DNA from 3 places in the Pseudomonas sp. CBS genome. Region 1 is predicted to be linked to each of the others. Evidence: predicted binding sites of a transcription regulator. Region 1 holds the regulator's gene; each other region holds the start of a gene.
The links. The regulator FliA, encoded in region 1, starts transcription of late flagellar genes. The targets are predictions, from matches to a motif close to CTAAAGTTTNNNNNNNNNNNGCCGNTAA.

Region 1 (4,472 bases):
AGACGAGCTGCGCAAGACCGCTTCGCGCATTGTCTCGGCCCAGGCTGAACTGAGCATGCGTGGCGACAGCGACGCTTCCACCAATCGCCAGCTGTTTGCCGGGTTGCCGCTGACGGCGTCCGAGCCGCTGGTAGAGCCGACTTTTGTTGAACCGCCGCGTCCTGCTGCGCCCGCCCCGGCGGCAGCGGTAGACCAGCGGGTATTCGACTCGATGCGTTTCGAACTCAACGGCCTGCGTGAACTGCTGGAAGTGCAGCTGGGCTCGCTGGCCTGGAACCAGTTGCAGGGCAGCCAGCCGCAACAGGCCAACCTGTGGCGTCGCCTGCAACGCATCGGCCTGTCCGGCCCGTTGTCCCGCGACCTGCTGCAACTGACCACGCAAATTGAAGAACCTCGCCAGGCCTGGCGCATGCTTCTGGCCCACCTGGCGCGGATGATCGTCACCCCGGAAATCGAACCCCTGGAAGAAGGCGGCGTGATTGCCATGGTCGGCCCTGCCGGCATGGGCAAGACCACCACCCTGGCCAAGCTGGCCGCACGTTACGTGCTCAAGTACGGCGCACAGAACATCGCGCTGGTGAGCATGGACAGCTACCGCATTGGCGCCCAGGAGCAACTCAAGACCCTGGGCCGCATCCTCAATGTGCCGGTGACCCACGTCGACCCGGGCCAGTCCCTGGCCAACGCCCTCGACCCGCTGCTGCGCAAGCGCGTAGTGCTGATCGACACCGCCGGCCTGCAAGCCAGCGACCCGGCCCTGCGCATGCAGCTGGAAAGCCTGGCCGGGCGCGGGATCAAATCCCGAAACTATTTGGTACTGGCCACTACCAGCCAGAAGCAGGTATTGACCGCCGCCTATCACAGCTACAAGCGCTGTGGGCTGGCGGGCTGCATCCTGACTAAACTGGATGAGACGGCGAGCCTGGGCGAAGTATTGAGCCTGGCCATCAGTCATGAATTACCGGTTGCTTACCTGACCGACGGGCCGCGGATCCCGGATGATTTACATCTGCCGCGCCGTCATCAGTTGGTCAGCCGGGCTGTCAGCGTGCAAATGCAGGAAGAACCGAGTGAGGAAGCGATGGCTGACATGTTTGCTGACCTCTACCACAGCCCGAACAAGCGTGTCGGCTGAGGCAATATGAACACATTGCAAAGTATCTACATCGATGGCCTGCCAGCAGTTCACGCGGCCAACTTATGTAGCCTGCGTCTAAGCAAGACAAGGTAAAGAAATAAAATGGGCAGCATGCATCCCGTACAGGTGATCGCGGTGACCGGCGGCAAAGGTGGCGTCGGGAAAACTAACGTGTCAGTGAATTTGTCCCTGGCTCTGGCAGAGCTTGGCCGTCGCGTCATGCTGCTGGATGCTGACCTGGGTCTGGCGAACGTTGACGTTCTGCTGGGACTGACGCCCAAACATACCCTGGCCGATGTGATCGAAGGCCGCTGTGAGCTGCGCGACGTACTGTTGCAAGGCCCTGGCGGGATTCGCATCGTGCCGGCCGCTTCCGGCACCCAGAGCATGGTGCACCTGAGCCCGGCGCAGCATGCCGGCCTGATTCAGGCGTTCAGCGACATCGGCGACAACCTCGACGTGCTGGTGATCGACACCGCCGCCGGGATCGGCGAATCCGTGGTCAGCTTCGTGCGCGCAGCCCAGGAAGTATTGCTGGTGGTGTGCGATGAACCAACCTCGATCACCGACGCCTACGCCCTGATCAAGCTGCTCAACCGCGACTACGGCATGAACCGCTTCCGCGTGCTGGCCAACATGGCCCAAAGCCCGCAGGAAGGGCGCAATCTGTTCGCCAAGTTGACCAAGGTCACAGATCGCTTCCTCGATGTCGCCTTACAATACGTTGGTGCAGTTCCCTACGACGAGTGCGTACGCAAGGCCGTGCAAAAGCAGCGTGCGGTCTATGAAGCGTTCCCTCGTTCGAAGTGCGCATTGGCGTTCAAGGCTATTGCCCAGAAGGTCGATACCTGGCCGTTGCCCGCCAACCCTCGGGGGCATCTGGAGTTTTTCGTCGAGCGATTGGTGCATCAGACGAGCGCAGGACCGGTGCTATGACAGCCAGCGGCTACAACCTTTACAAGAAGTCGGCACGTGACAGTCAGGTCGAATTGATCGAGCGCTATGCGCCCCTGGTCAAGCGCATTGCCTATCACTTGCTGGCGCGCTTGCCCGCCAGTGTCCAGGTCGAAGACTTGATCCAGGCCGGGATGATCGGCTTGCTCGAAGTGTCGACCAAATACGACGCGAGCAAGGGCGCGAGTTTCGAGACCTACGCGGGGATTCGTATCCGTGGAGCCATGCTCGATGAAGTGCGTAAAGGTGATTGGGCGCCGCGTTCGGTACACCGCAATACGCGGATGGTGAGTGACGCAATTCGCTCAATTGAAGCAAAAACCGGTCGCGACGCTAAAGATCACGAAGTTGCGGCCGAACTCCAATTGAGTCTCGACGATTATTACGGGATTTTGAACGATACCTTGGGCAGCCGCCTGTTCAGTTTCGACGACCTTTTGCAGGACGGCGAACATGAAGGGCTGCACGAGGACGGCGCGAGTGCTCATCTCGAACCGTCACGCGATCTGGAAGATGAACGCTTCCAGCGTGCGCTGGCGGACGCGATTGCCAATTTGCCGGAGCGTGAGCGACTGGTGTTGGCGCTGTACTACGACGAAGAGCTGAACCTCAAGGAAATCGGTGAGGTCCTGGGGGTCAGCGAATCGCGAGTCAGCCAGTTACACAGCCAGTGCGCGGCCCGCTTGCGGGGGCGTTTGGGAGAGTGGCGAGCGCGCTGACAGGCAGTGTGGGGACACTGCGAACGATACCGTCCAGGCTCTGCGCCCGGACGGGCTTGGCCCGTGGTGCGCCCCCGGTAGTCCTTTTTGTGTAACGCCTGTTGATTGATATGGCGCGCCCAGGTGCTGGGCGCGTTTAAGACTGCTTGGAGGTCGAATTGGACAAGAACATGAAAATCCTCATCGTTGATGACTTCTCAACGATGCGGCGGATCATAAAAAACCTGTTGCGTGACCTTGGGTTCACTAACACGGTCGAGGCGGATGACGGCATTACGGCGATTCCGATCCTCAACAGCGGGAGCATCGACTTTCTGGTAACAGACTGGAACATGCCGGGCATGACCGGTATCGATCTGCTGCGCCACGTGCGCGCTGATGAAAAACTGCGCAGCCTGCCTGTGCTGATGGTGACCGCTGAAGCCAAGCGTGAACAGATCATCGAAGCCGCCCAAGCCGGGGTTAACGGCTACGTGGTCAAGCCATTCACTGCACTGGCCTTGAAAGAGAAGATCGAAAAGATCTTCGAACGCATCGGTCATTGATGCTGCCACGGGGGAGCTATGGAGCATAAAGAATCATCGCAGGCCGACTTTGAGTCGACCCTGAAAAAACATGCTCACCAACTTGTCGAAAGCCTTGAAAAAGGCCATTTCGGTGACGCGGTGCAGTTGATCCATGAGCTCAACCAGACCCGTGACCGCGGCCTGTACCAGGAAGTGGGCAAGCTCACGCGTGAGTTGCACAGTGCGATTGTCAATTTTCAGATTGACCCGCACATGCCCCAGGCCGAAGAAATCTCGCAGATCACGGATGCCACCGAACGCCTGTCCTATGTGGTCAGGCTGACTGAGGCGGCGGCCAACCGCACCATGGACCTGGTGGAAAACGCCACGCCTCTGGTCAACGGTATGGCCAGTGAAGCCAAGGCCCTGAGCACTGACTGGGGCCGGTTCATGCGTCGGGAAGTGGGCGCTGAAGAGTTTCGTGAGCTGGCGCGTCGGGTTGAAGGCTTTTTGTCCCGCAGTGAGCAGGAAAACCGCACGGTTTCCAGCAACCTGAATGACATTCTGCTGGCCCAGGACTACCAGGATCTCACCGGTCAGGTGATCAAACGCGTGACCCAACTGGTCACCGAAGTGGAGAGCAACCTGCTCAAACTGGTGTTGATGGCGGGTCAAGTTGACCGGTTTGCCGGCATCGAACATGACCGCGAAGCGATCCTTTCTGAAAAAGATCCACAAAAACACCTCGCCAAGGGTGAAGGTCCGCAGATTCATGCCGATAAACGTGAAGACGTTGTATCCGGGCAAGACGACGTAGACGATTTGCTGTCCAGTTTAGGCTTCTAAGGAGCACACCCATGAGCTTCGGCGCCGATGAAGAAATCCTTCAGGATTTCCTTGTAGAGGCCGGCGAAATTTTAGAGCAACTGTCGGAACAACTGGTCGAGCTGGAAAGCCGACCGGATGATGCGAACCTGCTCAATGCAATTTTTCGCGGTTTTCACACTGTAAAAGGGGGCGCCGGCTTCCTCCAGCTCCACGAGCTGGTGGAGTGCTGTCACATCGCCGAGAACGTGTTCGACATCCTGCGCAAGGGTGAGCGACACGTCGACTCGGAACTGATGGACGTGATCCTGGAAGCGCTGGACGCGGTCA
Region 2 (4,472 bases), 2.2 Mb from region 1:
ACCAGCCGTAGAGTTGCAGGCCGGCGTAGACGACTTGCAGGAGCATGTCGGAGTAGAGCTTCACATCGAAGAAGATCCAGGTGTACAGCAGCACCATCACCAGGCCGATGGGCCAGCACCACGGGTTCTGTTTAACCGTCAACCAGACAGCGATCACCCCCAGGGCGGCGGCAAACAGTTCAAGCCCGGACATGGCGGTTCCTTGGGGGAGTCGAAGAGGGCGGTGATTGTAACCAGAGTGGTGGGCGCGGGGGTAGATCGTAGATCGTTCCCACGCTCTGCGTGGGAATGCAGTTCCGGACGCTCCGCGTCCCGGCTCTGCGCAACGGTGACGCAGAGCGTCACAGGATGCGTTCCCACGCGGAGCGTGGGAACGATCATCGGCGTCAGACCTTGAATTGGTGAAGAAGGCTGTCGAGCTGTTCACTCAGGCCCTTCAAGTGCGCACTCGCGACGCTGGACTGCTGCGCCGCCAGTGCCGTGCTGTGGGACAAACCGGCCGCCTGGGTCACGTTCTGGTTGATGTCTTCCACCACATGCGCCTGCTGCAACGTGGCGCTGGCAATCGAGGCGTTCAAACCATTGAGATTACGCAAAGCCTGGCCGATGGCGGTGAGGCTCGCGCCGGCCTGGCCTGCTTGTTCGATGGTCAGTTGCGACGCCTGGTGGCTGTCGCTGATGACCTTGACCGCCGCTTCCGAATGACCTTGCAGGCGCTCGATCATCGCCTGGATTTCAGCGGTGGATTTTTGCGTACGCTGGGCCAGCAGCCGCACTTCATCGGCCACTACCGCAAAGCCACGGCCTTGTTCCCCGGCGCGGGCCGCTTCGATGGCGGCGTTGAGGGCCAGCAGGTTGGTCTGGTCGGCGATGGAGCGGATCACTTCCAGTACCCCGCCAATCTGCGTGCTTTCAGTCGACAGCGTACGAATCACCTCCACCGCCTGGCTGATGGTGCTGGAGAGCTGGTCGATGCGTTGCAGGCTGCCGTCGATATTGAGCTGGCCCTGTTCGGCCTGTACCTGGGCATCGCGCATTTCGCTGGCGGCGTGCTCGGCGTTCTTGGCCACGTCCTGCACGCCATAGGTGACTTCGTTGATCGCCGTCGCCACCAGTTCCATTTGCTGCGATTGCTGCTGGCTGCGGTCATGGGCGTCGCTGGCGTTGCTGCCCAGTTCAGTGGATGACTGGCCCAACGCATTGGCGCAAGTCTGCAGCTGGCCGACCACCTGCCGCAACTTGGCGGTAAAGCTGTTGAAGTGCCGGGACAGTTGAGTGACCTCGTCTTGGCCGTGGGTGTCGAGGGTGCGGGTCAGGTCGCTTTCGCCACTGGCGATATTGGCCATCGCGTTCACCGCTTGCTGCAACGGGCGCACGATACTGCGGGCAATCAGCACCACCAGCAGGGCCATGATCACGGCAATCACCAGGCCGACCATTGAGGCTTTCAACACCTGGACCCGGAACTCCCCTTGCACGTCATCGACATACACGCCGGAGCCGATGATCCAACCCCAGGGTTCGAACAGCTGGATATAGGAGGTCTTGGCCACCGGCGCATCGGCCCCGGGCTTGGGCCAGCGGTAATTCACCATCCCGGCGCCCTTGGCCTTGGCCAGGATCACGAACTCGTTGAACACCGCAAAGCCGTCCGGGTCGCGGATGGCCGAAAGGTTCTGGCCGTCGAGCTTGGGGTTGGCCGCGTGCATGATCATCACGGGCGTGAGGTCATTGATCCAGAAGTAGTCGTCCTTGCCGTAGCGCAGGCCACGTACCGCGCTCAAGGCTTGCTTCTGCGCCGCTTCACGGGTCAGGACGCCGCTGGTTTCGAGGCTGTGATAATAAGTCAGAATCCCGCTGGCGGTTTGCACCACACGCTGGGTCTGCTCACTCTTGGCCTGGTACAGGTCGCCATGAATCTGCTTGAGCATAAGCAGGCCGAGGGTTAGCAGCATCAGCACGGCGACGATCAGGATCAGCCAGAGTCGCCGGCTGATAGACATATTGCGCAAACTGTTCATGGTCCTGTCACTCCGTGTTCTTATAATTTTGGGTGCTGCATCGACATTTCCGGCTTGTCTGATAGGCTTTCGGCCCAGAATCAAAAAACCTGAGTCCTGCCCTGATTTTTCACGGAATTTTCGCAGTTCGGCCTTGATTATTTGCACTGTGCTTGCAGCGCACTCTTCGTTAGTGAACGTCTAAAAAATATGAACGAGGCATGCCGCGGGCATGACCTTTGGGGGAATCGATGGATCTTTGGACCGCCGTACAGGCACTGATACTCGGGGTTGTGGAAGGGCTGACGGAGTTTTTGCCGATCTCCAGTACCGGGCACCAGATTATCGTGGCCGATTTGATCAACTTCGGTGGCGAGCGCTTTGAAGCGTTCAATATCATCATCCAGCTGGGCGCGATCCTGGCGGTGGTGTGGGAGTTTCGACGCAAGATCCTCGACGTGGTGATCGGCTTGCCGACCCAGCGCAATGCCCAGCGCTTCACCGTCAACCTGATGATCGCCGTGTTGCCGGCGGTGGTGTTGGGGGTGATTTTCGCCGACCTGATCAAACACTACCTGTTCAACCCGATCACCGTAGCGGCGGCATTGGTAGTGGGCGGCATCATCATGTTGTGGGCTGAGCGTCGCCAACATGAAGTGCACGCCGAAACCGTCGACGACATCACCTGGAAGGACGCCATCAAGGTCGGCTTCGCCCAGTGCCTGGCGATGATCCCGGGCACCTCGCGCTCCGGTGCCACCATTATTGGCGGCCTGTTGTTCGGCCTGTCGCGCAAGACCGCCACTGAGTTTTCGTTCTTCCTGGCGATGCCGACCATGGTCGGCGCGGCGGTGTATTCGGGCTACAAGTACCGCCACCTGTTCCAGCCCGATGACCTGCCGGTGTTCGCCATCGGGTTCGTCACCTCGTTCATCTTCGCGATGATCGCGGTCAAGGCGCTGCTCAAATTCATCGCCAGCCACAGCTACGCGGCGTTTGCCTGGTACCGGATCGCCTTCGGCCTGGTGATCCTGGCCTCCTGGCAGTTCGGCTGGATCGACTGGTCAGCCGTCAAGCCATGAACATCCAGCATCCGCGCTTGAAGGCGCTGGTGTTGATGCTGTTGTGCGCCGCGCCGCTGTTTGGTTCGGCGTTGCTGGGGTACCGCGGGGTTTCGTTGATCCCGCTGGTGGCCTATGGCGGGGTCAGTGTGGTGGCGTTCCTGCTGTACTGGAGCGACAAGCGCAAGGCCCGTGAAAACAGTTGGCGCACCCCGGAAAACGTCCTGCATGCGGTGGAGCTGGCAGGCGGTTGGCCGGGGGCGTTGATTGCCCAGCAGGTGTTCCGCCACAAGACGCGCAAGGTGTCTTATCAGGTGGTGTTCTGGTTGATCGTGTTGCTGCACCAGGTGTTCTGGATTGACCAGTTGTTCCTCGGTGGCACGCTACTCTCGATTTTCTAGCAACAAACCGACCTGCGTGCGCTTGGGCAGCTTGCTCACCACCAATTGGTGGGAACGCTGCAACAGGCCACGCAGTTCTTCAGCGCCCAGCGGGTAGGGCGTTTCCATGATGATCCATTGCGCCCGTGCCAGGTACGGCGCCGGATGGATGCCGGGGCGATCTACATGGCCCAGGAACAACTCCTTGTCGACCTTGAACGCCAGCGAGTCACCCCGCAGGTTCTGCAAGGCAAACATCTTGTTGCCGGCAATCGAAAACACCCGCACGCCGCCCCATTTGTAATCTTCCCGCGCACCGGGCAAGCCCAGGCAAAAAGTGGCGACTTGTTCTTCAGTCATTCTCATAGCAAACGGTCTCCGCAACCTTTGAAGGCGTTATCCAGGTGGTCGATCCAGGCCCGCACGGCCGGCAACACGCCGCGTCGATGTGGGTAGACCGCTTGCAACCAACCGCCCGGCAAGGACCATTCGGGCAGGAGCTGCACCAACTGGCCGCTGGCCAATTCTTCCTCGCAATACATCATGGGTAGCACGGTAAACCCCAGGCCGGCGAGGGCGCAGGCCTTGCGTACCAGGAAATCGTCGATGCCCAATCGGGCTTCCATGACCAGGTCGTGGCTGTTGCCCTCCGGGCTGAGCATGCGGAAGTGCACCATGCGGTCGGCTTCCAGGGCGCCCAGCACCGGCAATTGCTTGAGGTCTTCCAGGCTGTTGATCTGCCGCTCACGCACAAAGCCGGGGCTGGCGACAATCGCCGTCTGGGCCTGGCGCAGGCGCTTGGTGACGAGCAACGGGTCTTCATCCCCCAGCTCGCGCACGCGCAAGGCCACATCAATGCCTTCGGCCACCAGGTCGACGCGGCGGTTGACCAGGGTCATGTCCAACTGCACCAGCGGGTTGGCGGTGAGAAACTCCGCCACCACGGTCTGCAGGAATTGGTGAGCCAGGCCCACTGGGCTGCTGACCCGCAGCCGGCCACGGGGTTCGCTGGACATGCTGGCCACTGCCTC
Region 3 (4,472 bases), 2.0 Mb from region 1:
ATGAAACCCGATACATTGATTCGCAACCCTTGCGGCAAGCCTGTGGTGTCTTCAGTGATGGTTGCCTGTGATGCCGCACGTGCCTGGGCGGTAGTCGGTGATTTTTCTGGGTTTGATAGATTTATCCCCGCCTTGTCTCACATCGAAATGACCGGTGAGGGCACGGGATCGCTGCGCAAGAAATGCTTCCACGATGGGAATCTGGTGGTGGAACAACTCAACAGCCGGGACGAGCAGGCCATGCACATGACCTGGACAACGATTTACAACACCTTGGGCGTGGCACGGCTGTGGGCAGCCATGGATGTCGAAGCATTGGGAGAGCGCTGCTCACGGGTGACCTGGACGATCATCGCCGAACCGGTTGAACAGGGCATGGAAGGGTTTGAGCCGTTTGTGCAGGCATTCGCCGACAGCGCGCTGGAGAATGTGCGGGCGATGCTTGCCTGAACGGTAGGAGCGAGCTTGCTCGCGAAAAACGAATAGGCGAAACGGGCTATCTGATAGCGCTGCGTTACCGTTGACGTTCTTCGCGAGCAAGCTCGCTCCTACAGGTTAATCATCAGATTTTGAAACTGTCGACCAACTGCTTCAGCCGGTTGGCCTGTTGAGACAGCGCGTCGCAATCCTTCAAGGTTTCGTTGAGGTTGGCCACGCCTTGCTGGTTCAGCAGGTTGATCTGGTTGATGTCGACGTTGAGGGTTTCCACCACGGCAGTCTGTTCCTCGGTGGCGGCCGCTACCGACTGGTTCATCCCGTCGATCTCGACGATCCGCTGAGTCACGCTGACCAGGCGCTCACCGGCCTGGTTGGCGACCTCGACGCTTTCTTCGCTGGAGGTCTGGCTGGCGTTCATCGTGGTCACGGCCTCACGCGAACCAATCTGCAACGAGGTGATCATTTTGTGGATCTCCTCGGCCGACTCTTGGGTGCGGTGCGCCAGGTTGCGGACTTCATCCGCCACCACGGCAAACCCACGTCCCGCTTCACCGGCGCGCGCAGCCTCAATCGCAGCGTTGAGGGCCAGCAAGTTGGTTTGCTGGGAGATGCCTTTGATCACATCCAGGATGTGGCCAATGTTGTCGGTGCTGGCGTTCAGGGTTTCAATCTGTGTGCAGGACAGGCTGATTTTTTGCGAAAGCTCCGACATCGCGAGGATGGTTTTCTCCACCACCTTGCGCCCGTCATCAGCCTGCTCGCTGGCACCGCTGGCGTGTTGCGAAGCATCAGCGGCGTTGCGCGCGATTTCCTGAGTGGCGGCACCCAGCTCGTTGATTGCCGCGGCCACGCTGTTGGTGCGGGCGCTTTGTTCGTCGGAGCCGACGATCGATGCGTTGGACGAGGCCATTACACGCTGGGACAAGTCATGTACTTGGCGGGTAGCCGAGGAAACTTCGGAAATTGACGCGTGAATACGCTCGACGAACTGGTTGAAGGCACTGCCCAAGTCACCGAATTCATCCTTGCTTTCCACGGTCAGGCGGCGGGTCAAGTCACCCTCGCCCTGGGCAATGTCCTGCATGGCGCGACCCATGGTGGTCAGCGGGCGCATCAAGACCTGGATCAGCAGGCTCAGGAACACCGCGATGGCGGCGACTGCAATAAACATGGCGATCAATGCCGAGGTGCGGAACTTGCCCAGCGGTGCGTAGGCTTTGTCTTTGTCGATCGACAGGCCGATGTACCAATCTGCATTCGGCAACCCGCTGATCGGGGTGAAGGACAGGATCCGTTCCTGGCCATTGAGGACCACTTCCTGGCTGACCTTATCGATGCGTACGTTGGTGCCCGGATAGATGTCCTTGAGGTTTTTCATCACCTGGTCCTGGTCCGGGCTGACGATCACCTGGCCGTCACCGCTGACCAGGAATGCATGGCCGATGCCGCCGAAATCCACCGAATTGATGATCTTCACCAGGGTTTGCAGGCTCAGGTCACCGCCAACCACGCCTAGCAGTTCGCCATTCTTTTTCACCGGCATCGCGATGGTCACGATCAGCCCACCTACCGCTGCCATATAGGGCGGCGTGAGCATGGTCTTGTCGGCGGCCACCGCTTGTTTGTACCAGGGACGCTGACGCGGGTCGTAGTCATCCGGCATTTTGGCGTCGGGCCGTTGGGTGAACACACCGTTGGTTGAACCGACGTAGGTGAACTGGAAGTTGGAGGTAAATGCCGACTGGTCGACCAACCCCGGAAGATCGGCAGCGCTGCCCTGGTGGGCCACGTTTTGCGCCAGGCTTTCCAACACCAGTACCCGGCCGCTGAGCCAGTTCTGCACACTGCTGGCGGTCAGCTCACCGGACTGCTGGATAGACGATTCCAGGTTTTGCCGGATGGTGTTGCGCTGCAGGTAGTCGTTGTAGAACGTGAATAACGCGAAGGCCAGAACCACTACGCCTGACGCGGCCAACAGAATTTTATGACTGAACTTGAGATTCATTTCATTGACTTCTTTTTGCCAAAAGGGGGTGAGCGTGCCGGATGCAACATTCCATATAACGGGATAGGCAGACTCTGTGACTGCTCTATTTCGGTGCACGCATGGCTCGTCAGGCTGTCGGCCAAGTCAGGATAAATCTTAGGAATTTGTGAGAAGCATCTGCTTTTTGCGTCAGAAGCCGACCAGCGGTAGCCCTCCGATGGCAGGAGTTGCAAAATTTTTCAGCCTTGCCGACAATGCGACTAATTATCATTTGTGACGCTTTGCCAGGCCGCGTGAATGCCCTCTTCCGAGTACGCAGTACAGACGCTCTACAGCAACCATCATGGCTGGCTGAACACCTGGCTGCGCAGCCGACTGGGCAATGCGGCAGATGCGGCGGACCTGGCGCAGGACACGTTCGTGCGCCTGCTGCAAAAAACCGAACGCTTCGAACTCAAGGCTCCTCGGGCCTTCCTGCGCACCATCGCCCGAGGCCTGGTGATCGATCATTGGCGTCGCGAAGAAATCGAGCGCGCCTATCTGGAGTCCATCGCGCATTTGCCCGACGCCTTGGCACCGAGTGCTGAAGAGCGTGCGCTGATTCTGGAATTGCTGGAGTGCGTCGCCCGGCTTCTGGACGGACTCAAGCCCAAGGTGCGCAAGGCGTTTCTACTGGCTCAGTGCGACGGGCTGACATACAAGCAGATTGCGCAGCAGATGGGCGTGTCGTTGCGCTCGGTGGAGCGGTATGTCGCCGAGGCCCTGTATCACTGTTATGTGCTGCGGTATGAGGCATGACCTCGATGGATAACACGGCGCGCTCCGGGCCCGACCCGCAGGTGGTCAAGCAGGCCATCAGCTGGATGCTGCGCTTGCGTAACAATCGCGCGAATGTCCGGTTGAAGGCGCAGTGCGAGCACTGGCGTGAAGCTCATCATGAACACGAGTTGGCCTGGCAACGCGTGCAGGCGCTGCAACATGAGTTGAGCAGCCAGTTAGCGGCGATTCCTGGCGCCCATGCGGCGCTGGAGAACAGTGCCCAGCGCCTCGGTCGCCGGCAAGCGTTGAAGGTGTTGTCCGGTGTGCTGTTGATGGGCTCGGCGGCCTGGGTCAGCCGAGACCTCACCGGTTGGCAGCGTTGGACCTCGGACCTGGCTACCACCACCGGCGAGCGTCGCAGCGTGCAACTGCCGGATGGCACACGCCTGCAGCTCAACACCGACAGCGCGGTGGACCTGGACTTCAACCCGCAGCAACGCTTGATCACGTTGGTACGCGGGGAAATCCTGGTGACCTGCGGCGCTGTTGCGACCGCACCGTTGCTGGTTCGCACCCGCCATGGCTTGTTCGAAGGCATCAACGGGCGGTTTGTGGTGCGTCAGGACGGTGATTGCACACGCTTGAGCGTGGCTTCAGGCAACGTCGCGATTCATTCACCCCATACCGCCGACGGACTGTTCACTCAAGTGCATGCAGGAGAAAGCTACGTGGTGCGTCAGAACGGGGCCGTTCTCGCGCCGGCTTCGGATATGGATACTGGGGCCTGGGCGGACGGATTGATCGTCACCCGCAACATGCGTCTTGCCGACTTCCTGGCGGAGGTGGGGCGCTATCGCCAGGGCTATCTGGGCTGTTCAAGTGATATCGCAGACTTGCGCCTGTCGGGTGTTTTTCGCCTGGAAGACACCGAGAAGCTGTTGGCAATCCTTCCGCAGACGCTGCCTGTGCGCCTGCGCTATCGCACACGCTGGTGGGTGAGCCTGGAGCGTCAGGCCTGATTATTTCTGTCGCACCTGATTTATTTTTGGCGGCTTTTTTCCGTAAGTCCGGCTTAGACAGTAAGCAATTCAATCTGCCTTCAGCGACCTCTACGGATCTCGACAATGACTGTGCGTTTTTTCAGTAACCCACCCTCTTCCTACCCTTTGCTCGGTAAAGCCGTACGCGCAGCGTTGCTGTCGACCACAATGGGCATCGGCTTGCTGCCGGTGGCCGGTGTCGCGGCTGATAGCGGCGTCGAGCGTATCAGCCAGCGCTATGACATCCC

Region 2: the regulator FliA is predicted to act here: its motif matches at 2,088-2,115, upstream of NVB75_RS01275 (methyl-accepting chemotaxis protein).
Region 3: the regulator FliA is predicted to act here: its motif matches at 2,558-2,585, upstream of NVB75_RS20700 (methyl-accepting chemotaxis protein).

What each region holds. Positions count from the first base shown of each region.
Region 1 is NZ_CP102929.1:2,474,518-2,478,989, reverse strand. It holds gene flhF (flagellar biosynthesis protein FlhF) at 1-1,135, shown strand, start outside; gene fleN (flagellar synthesis regulator FleN) at 1,241-2,074, shown strand; gene fliA (RNA polymerase sigma factor FliA) at 2,071-2,811, shown strand; gene NVB75_RS10970 (chemotaxis response regulator CheY) at 2,982-3,356, shown strand; gene NVB75_RS10965 (protein phosphatase CheZ) at 3,375-4,163, shown strand; gene NVB75_RS10960 (chemotaxis protein CheA) at 4,175-4,472, shown strand, end outside.
Region 2 is NZ_CP102929.1:287,995-292,466, forward strand. It holds gene pnuC (nicotinamide riboside transporter PnuC) at 1-193, opposite strand, end outside; gene NVB75_RS01275 (methyl-accepting chemotaxis protein) at 387-2,021, opposite strand; gene NVB75_RS01280 (undecaprenyl-diphosphate phosphatase) at 2,252-3,082, shown strand; gene NVB75_RS01285 (DUF1294 domain-containing protein) at 3,079-3,462, shown strand; gene NVB75_RS01290 (MmcQ/YjbR family DNA-binding protein) at 3,445-3,807, opposite strand; gene NVB75_RS01295 (LysR substrate-binding domain-containing protein) at 3,804-4,472, opposite strand, start outside.
Region 3 is NZ_CP102929.1:4,493,676-4,498,147, reverse strand. It holds gene NVB75_RS20705 (SRPBCC family protein) at 1-450, shown strand; gene NVB75_RS20710 (amino acid adenylation domain-containing protein) at 1-4, shown strand, start outside; gene NVB75_RS20700 (methyl-accepting chemotaxis protein) at 563-2,443, opposite strand; gene NVB75_RS20695 (sigma-70 family RNA polymerase sigma factor) at 2,723-3,223, shown strand; gene NVB75_RS20690 (FecR domain-containing protein) at 3,220-4,203, shown strand; gene NVB75_RS20685 (TonB-dependent siderophore receptor) at 4,309-4,472, shown strand, end outside.